2 regions of the Streptomyces sp. NPDC031670 genome follow, and region 1 is predicted to be linked to the other one. Evidence: predicted binding sites of a transcription regulator. Region 1 holds the regulator's gene; the other holds the start of a gene.
The links. The regulator HrcA, encoded in region 1, represses chaperone genes, less so after heat shock. The targets are predictions, from matches to a motif close to TTNGCACTCNGNNNNNCNGAGTGCNAA.

Region 1 (3,893 bases):
GCACCTCGCGCTCGGGGCAGCCGAAGGTGAACGAGACGGCCGCGACGGGGTCCTCGCGCAGGATGGCCAGCTTGGCCTCGTAGCCGTCGTCGCCGCCGGAGTCGGCGTCGCCGAGCGGCGTCTCGTACCAGGTGGCCTCGCCCGCGAGCTGGTTGCGGTACACCTCGATGACGGCCGGGTCGGTGTGCGGCGGCTGCGGCATGAACAGGTTGACCCCGAAGGGGCGCCCGGTGAGCCCGCGCAGCTGCTTGATCTCCTGGTACATGCCGTCGGCCGTCTTGTACCCGGCGGCCAGGAACCCGAGTCCGCCGGCCTCGCAGACCGCGGCGGCAAGGCCGGGGGCGGAGACGCCACCGGCCATGGGAGCCTGCACGATCGGATACCGGCAGAGATCGGTCAAAGCCATGCCCGCATCGTGCCACGGGCCCGCCCAGGCACCGAATCGCCCCGGCCCACCGAAGGCTTCGCCCCCGGGCCCTTTTCATCTGCGGGCCGAACAGGGGCGCGGGGAACTGCGCGACCAGCCCCCACGCACCCGCAGCCGAACCGCGAGCCGAGGCCCCCCGAGAGGGAACCCCTCACCGGCCGTTGAACGCGTCCTTCAGCCGGGAGAACAGGCCCTGCTGCCCTGGCTGGAACTGACCCGTCGGGCGTTCCTCGCCGCGCAGCTTCGCCAGCTGGCGCAGCAGGTCCTCCTGCTGGGGGTCCAGCTTCGTCGGCGTCATGACCTCGACGTGGACGATCAGATCACCCCGCCCGCCGCCCCGCAGATGCGTCACACCGCGCGCGTGCAGCGGGATGGACTGGCCCGACTGCGTGCCGGGACGGATGTCCACCTCCTCCATGCCGTCCAGCGTCTGCAGCGGCACCTTCGTGCCGAGCGACGCCGCCGTCATGGGGATCGTCACCGTGCAGTGCAGATCGTCGCCACGACGCTGGAAGACGTCGTGGTTGAGCTCGTGGATCTCCACGTACAGATCACCGGCGGGGCCGCCGCCGGGGCCGACCTCGCCCTCGCCCGCGAGCTGGATCCGGGTGCCGTTGTCGACACCGGCCGGGATCTTGACCGTGAGCGTACGGCGCGAGCGGATGCGGCCGTCACCGGCGCACTCCGGGCACGGCGTGGGCACGACGGTCCCGAAGCCCTGGCACTGGGGGCAGGGGCGGGAGGTCATGACCTGGCCGAGGAAGGAGCGGGTGACCTGGGAGACCTCGCCACGGCCGCGGCACATGTCACACGTCTGCGCCGAGGTGCCGGGTGCGGCGCCCTCGCCCGAGCAGGTCGTACAGACGACCGCCGTGTCGACCTGGATGTCCTTGGTCGTACCGAAGGCCGCCTCGTTGAGGTCGATCTCCAGCCGGATCATGGCGTCCTGGCCGCGACGGGTGCGCGAACGGGGCCCGCGCTGCGCCGCGTTGCCGAAGAACGCGTCCATGATGTCCGAGAAGTTCCCGAAGCCGCCCGCGCCGAAGCCGCCGGCGCCACCGCCGCCGGAGGACGACAGGGGGTCCCCGCCGAGGTCGTAGACCTGCTTCTTCTGCGGGTCCGAGAGGACCTCGTAGGCGGCGTTGATCTCCTTGAAGCGCTCCTGCGTCTTCGGGTCCGGATTCACATCCGGGTGGAGTTCACGCGCCAGGCGCCGGAACGCCTTCTTGATCTCGTCCTGCGATGCATCGCGGCGTACGCCCAGTACGGCGTAGTAGTCCGTGGCCACTTACGACTCCGCCAGGATCTGTCCGACGTAACGTGCCACTGCGCGTACCGCTCCCATCGTTCCGGGGTAATCCATGCGGGTCGGTCCGACCACGCCGAGTTTCGCGACGGCTTCGCCGCCCGAACCGTAGCCGACCGAGACGACGGACGTGGAGTTCAGTCCTTCGTGGGCGTTCTCATGCCCGATTCGTACGGTCATGCCCGATTCTTTGGCCTCGCCGAGCAGCTTGAGGAGCACGACCTGCTCCTCCAGCGCCTCCAGCACCGGCCGGATGGTCAGGGGGAAGTCGTGTCCGAAGCGGGTGAGATTGGCGGTGCCGCCGATCATCAGCCGCTCCTCGGTCTCCTCCACCAGGGTTTCGAGCAGGGTGGCGAGCACCGTCGAAACGGTTCCTCGGTCCTCCGGCTCGAAGGATTCCGGGAGATCCTGCACCAGCTGCGGGACGTCCGCGAAGCGGCGCCCCACCACCCGGCTGTTGAGCCGGGCCCGCAGATCCGCCAGTGAGGTCTCGCCGAACGGCGCCGGGCAGTCGACCATCCGCTGCTCGACCCGCCCGGTGTCCGTGATGAGCACCAGCATCAGCCGGGCCGGTGCCAGCGACAGCAGCTCCACGTGCCGCACGGTGGACCGTGTCAGCGACGGGTACTGCACGACGGCGACCTGCCGGGTCAGCTGCGCCAGCAGCCGCACCGTGCGCGCCACCACGTCGTCGAGGTCGACGGCGCCGTCCAGGAAGTTCTGGATGGCGCGCCGCTCCGGCGACGACAGCGGCTTGACGCCCGCGAGCCGGTCGACGAACAGCCGGTAGCCCTTGTCCGTGGGGATACGGCCGGCGCTGGTGTGGGGCTGGGCGATGAAGCCCTCCTCCTCCAGCACGGCCATGTCGTTGCGCACGGTCGCCGGCGAGACGCCCAGCTTGTGCCGCTCGGTCAGGGCCTTCGAGCCCACCGGCTCCTCGGTCCCGACGTAGTCCTGGACGATCGCGCGCAGGACTTCGAGTCTGCGTTCACTGAGCACCGCGCACACCTCCAGCTGTCGTCCCTGGGCGCTCTGTCCTGGCACTCTGCGCGTTCGAGTGCCAGCGATCCCCGGCCAGTGTACGGCCGACCGGTACACCCCTAGCAAGGGCGGGCGCCCATGACGCTCGCGGCGCGCTCGAACACCGCCCCCGGCCGCCCCGGGATAGCGTCACGTCATGGACGTCCGTTGGGAAGAGTTCGGCTGGGAGCGGCTGGGCGACGGCGTGGGCCGCCGCCGGCTGCCGGGGTGGGACGCGACGGCGGGCCTGGTCGCGGGCGAGGACGCGGTCCTGCTGTACGACACGGGCTCGACCGTGCGCGAGGGCGCCGAGCTGCGCGCCCAGGCGCAGGCGCTGCTCGGGCGCCGGGTGACGCATATCGCACTCAGCCATCCCCACTTCGACCATGTGCTCGGCACGGCCGCGTTCTCGGGGGCCCAGGTGTACGGGGCGGTGGGGATCGACCGGGTCCTGGACGGGGACGCCCTGCGGACCGACGCCGTCGCGCACGGCGTGCCGGCCGCGCGGGCCGCCGAGGCGGCGGACCTGCTGGTGCGCCCGCAGCACTTCGTGTCGGGCGAATGGACGCTGGAGCTGGGCGGGCGGCAGGTGCTGCTGGCGAACGTGGGCCCCGGGCACACCGGCCACGACCTGGCCCTGCTGGTCCCCGGCACCCCCGGCTCGCCCGAGATCGTCTTCTGCGGCGACCTGGTCGAGGAGTCCGGCGAGCCGCAGGCGGGACCGGACGCGGTCCGCACCCACTGGCCCGCCGCCCTCGACCGGCTGCTGGACCTGGGCGGCGAGGACGCGGTGTACGTGCCGGGGCACGGGGCGGTGGTGGACGCGGCGTTCGTACGGGCCCAGCGGGCCCGGCTCGCGGGAGAGTTCGGCGTGTCGTAACGGCGTACACCCATATGGGCACATGGACCGCCCGTATTCTCATCAGAATGCGCAGCTACAGCCCGGACCTGACTCCGCCCTGGAAGAAGGGGTCCCCGGCCCCCGAGGTGCCTGCCGAGCTCGATCTGGTCGTCGAGGAGGTGACGACCGGGTTCTGCGGGGCGGTGCTCCGCTGCGAGGCGGGGACGGTGACGCTGGAGGACCGCTTCGGCAAGCAGCGTGTGTTCCCGCTGGCGGCCCGGGGGTTCCTGCTGGAGGGG
Region 2 (3,893 bases), on a different contig from region 1:
TCGTCCTCAACACGGGCGACGGCCTCAAGACCCTGGACGCGGTGGCGCCGACCACCGGCCCGACCGCGACCATCCGCCCGAGCCTGGACGCGTTCCGCGACGCCGGCCTGGCCGGCTGACCCACCAGCTCCCAGACGGAAGGCAGGAAGCCCCATGAGCGTCAACGTCCGCATCCCCACCATCCTCCGTACGTACACCGGCGGGCGGGCCGAGGTCGCGGCCGAGGGTGCCACCCTCGCCGAGGTCATCGCCGACCTGGAGAAGAACCACACCGGGATCGCCGCCCGGGTCCTGGACGACCAGGGCAAGCTGCGCCGGTTCGTCAACGTGTACGTCAACGACGACGACGTCCGCTTCGAGCAGGGGCTTCAGACGGCCACGCCGGACGGCGCCGGAATCTCGATCATTCCGGCCGTCGCGGGCGGCTGCTGACCTACGCGCTGTTACCTGAATTGCCCCCTCCGCAAGCTAAGCGGAGGGGGCAATTCAGTGTGGTTGAGCGCGGTACAGTGGGGAAGTCCCCTTCGTTGCGCATGCCACGTGCATATGAGAACGCGACGAACCGGCGTCGAGATGCAGTCAAAGTGTTCGAGCATATTGCTCCTTAAGTGCGCTTTGCCCGGCCCGACTTGCCCCGTAATGCTGGAATAGGCGGCATTCCGCTCCCGGCCCCTGCCTGGAATTCTCGTCCGATTGACCTGTTGCAGAGGGCAGTTGGGCAGATACATTCAGCCGCGGTCGACGCGTTCCGGCGCACACCCTCTCCTGTCGGAGGGTGGAGATCTGACCCGGGTCCGCGAAGTGCGGTCCCGTGCAAGGGCCAGTAATAGGGGAGTTAGGCATGGCTCAGGGCACCGTCAAGTGGTTCAACGCGGAGAAGGGGTACGGCTTCATCGCGGTCGACGGTGGTGCGGATGTTTTCGTCCACTACAGCGCGATCCAGATGGACGGGTACCGCACCCTTGAAGAAGGTCAGCGAGTCGAGTTCGAGATCTCGCAGGGCCAGAAGGGTCCGCAGGCGGACATGGTCAAGCTCGCCGTCTGATCTCGGCGCGATCGGCCACCGACGCATACAGGCCCGTGGGGCCCGCATCCTCTGTAAATGGATGCGGGCCCCACGTGTGTGTCCGGGCCCGCGTCGGCGCCCCCGGCCGCGGCGCGCGGGTGTCCGGGACCGGGCCGTGGCGGTGGGACGGCCTTGCACTCTCCGGGGTCGAGTGCTAATCATTGGCGTTAGCACTCTCCCAGTGAGAGTGACAGAACTTGGATCGGGTCAGTGAGGCCTGCGGACCGGGTGGGGCAAGGAACCACAAGGACCGCGAGCCGTCCGTCGCGGGCACCGGCGCGGTCCACGAAGAACGCCACCCCTGTCCGGGAGGACCACTTCACATGGCCAAGATCATCGCGTTCGACGAGGAGGCACGGCGCGGTCTCGAGCGCGGGATGAACCAGCTCGCCGACGCCGTCAAGGTCACCCTTGGCCCCAAGGGCCGCAACGTCGTCCTCGAGAAGAAGTGGGGCGCCCCCACGATCACCAACGATGGTGTTTCCATCGCCAAGGAGATCGAGCTCGAGGACCCGTACGAGAAGATCGGCGCCGAGCTGGTCAAGGAAGTCGCCAAGAAGACGGACGACGTCGCCGGTGACGGTACGACCACCGCGACCGTCCTCGCCCAGGCGCTCGTCCGCGAGGGTCTGCGCAACGTGGCCGCGGGTGCCAACCCGATGGCCCTGAAGCGCGGCATCGAGAAGGCCGTCGAGGCCGTCTCCGGTGCGCTCCTGGAGCAGGCCAAGGATGTCGAGACCAAGGAGCAGATCGCTTCGACGGCCTCCATCTCCGCCGCCGACACCCAGATCGGCGAGCTCATCGCCGAGGCGATGGACAAGGTCGGCAAGGAAGGCGTCATCACGGTCGAGGAGTCCCAGACCTTCGGTCTGGAGCTCGAGCTCACCGAGGGCATGCGCTTCGACAAGGGCTACATCTCGGCGTACTTCGCGACCGACATGGAGCGCATGGAAGCCGCGCTCGACGACCCGTACATCCTGATCGTCAACTCGAAGATCGGCTCGGTCAAGGACCTGCTGCCGCTCCTCGAGAAGGTCATGCAGTCGGGCAAGCCGCTCCTGATCATCGCCGAGGACGTCGAGGGCGAGGCCCTGTCGACCCTGGTCGTGAACAAGATCCGCGGCACCTTCAAGTCCGTCGCCGTCAAGGCCCCGGGCTTCGGCGACCGCCGCAAGGCCATGCTGAACGACATCGCCATCCTCACCGGCGGCACGGTCATCTCCGAGGAGGTCGGCCTCAAGCTGGAGAACGCGGGCCTCGACCTGCTCGGCCGCGCCCGCAAGGTCGTCATCACCAAGGACGAGACCACCATCGTCGACGGTGCCGGTGACAGCGAGCAGGTCGCCGGTCGCGTGAACCAGATCCGCGCCGAGATCGAGAACTCGGACTCGGACTACGACCGCGAGAAGCTCCAGGAGCGTCTGGCGAAGCTGGCCGGCGGCGTGGCCGTCATCAAGGCCGGCGCCGCCACCGAGGTGGAGCTCAAGGAGCGCAAGCACCGCATCGAGGACGCCGTGCGCAACGCCAAGGCGGCCGTCGAGGAGGGCATCGTCGCCGGTGGTGGCGTGGCCCTGCTCCAGGCCTCCTCGGTCTTCGAGAAGCTGGACCTGTCGGGTGACGAGCTGACCGGCGCCAACGCCGTGAAGCTCGCGCTGGAGGCCCCGCTGAAGCAGATCGCCGTCAACGGTGGTCTTGAGGGCGGCGTCATCGTCGAGAAGGTCCGCAACCTGCCCGTCGGCCACGGTCTGAACGCCGCGACCGGTGAGTACGTGGACATGATCGCCGAGGGCATCATCGACCCGGCGAAGGTCACGCGCTCCGCGCTGCAGAACGCCGCGTCGATCGCCGCGCTGTTCCTCACCACCGAGGCCGTCATCGCCGACAAGCCGGAGAAGGCCGCCGCGGGCGGCGCTCCGGGCGGCATGCCGGGCGGTGACATGGACTTCTGATCCTCGTCGGAGGATCGGCGAGCCCGGTTACGTACGGAGGGCGGCACCCCACTGGGGGTGCCGCCCTTCGGCGTTCGCGGGTTCCGGCGGCCGGCTACGGCAGCGCGGCGCGCAGCCGGCCCCGGGCCTCGGCCAGCCGCCGGGTCGCCGCCGCCGCGTCCAGATCCGCCAGCAGCATCAGGATCGCCGTCTTCACCTCGCCGTCGGCGGCGGCCAGGGCGCTCTCGACGGCCTCCTCGTCCGCGTCCGTGGCCAGCGCGACGATCCGGCGGGAGCGGGCGCGCAGCTTGTCGTTGGAGGCGCGGACATCGACCATCAGGTTTCCGTACGTCTTGCCCAGCCGGATCATCGTGATCGTCGAGATCATGTTGAGGACGAGCTTCTGGGCGGTGCCGGACTTCAGCCGGGTCGAGCCGGTCAGCAGCTCCGGGCCGACCACCACCTCGATGCCGTGCTCGGCTGCGGCGGCGAGCGCCGAGCCCGCGTTGCAGGCCAGGCCGATGGTCAGCGCCCCGCGCGCCCGGGCGTGTTCGACCGCGCCCACCGCGTACGGGGTGCGGCCGGAGGCGGAGACGCCGACGACCGTGTCGAGCGCGGTGAGGGCGAGCCCGTCCAGATCGGCCGCCGCCAGCTCCCCGGAGTCCTCGGCGCCCTCGACGGAGGAGGCGAGGGCCGTCGGGCCGCCCGCGATCAGCCCGACGACCTGCGAGGGGTCGGTGTTGAAGGTGGGCGGGCACTCGCTGGCGTCCAGCACCCCGAGCCGCCCGGCGGTGCCCGCGCCCGCGTAGACCAGCCGCCCGCCCCGGCCCATCCGCTCGGCGGTGGCGTCGATGGCGGCGGCGATGCGCGGGAGCTGGGCGGCGACGGCGGCGGGGACC

Region 2: the regulator HrcA is predicted to act here: its motif matches at 1,234-1,260, upstream of groL (chaperonin GroEL).

The regions. Positions count from the first base shown of each region.
Region 1 is NZ_JBVILC010000022.1:76,613-80,505, reverse strand. Features, by position in the region: gene ACZ5ID_RS30520 (nitronate monooxygenase) at 1-406, opposite strand, end outside; gene dnaJ (molecular chaperone DnaJ) at 579-1,715, opposite strand; gene hrcA (heat-inducible transcriptional repressor HrcA) at 1,716-2,732, opposite strand; gene ACZ5ID_RS30505 (MBL fold metallo-hydrolase) at 2,911-3,633, shown strand; gene ACZ5ID_RS30500 (DUF3097 domain-containing protein) at 3,681-3,893, shown strand, end outside.
Region 2 is NZ_JBVILC010000002.1:164,439-168,331, reverse strand. Features, by position in the region: gene thrC (threonine synthase) at 1-119, shown strand, start outside; gene ACZ5ID_RS04765 (MoaD/ThiS family protein) at 154-432, shown strand; gene ACZ5ID_RS04760 (cold-shock protein) at 842-1,045, shown strand; gene groL (chaperonin GroEL) at 1,390-3,015, shown strand; gene murQ (N-acetylmuramic acid 6-phosphate etherase) at 3,110-3,893, opposite strand, start outside.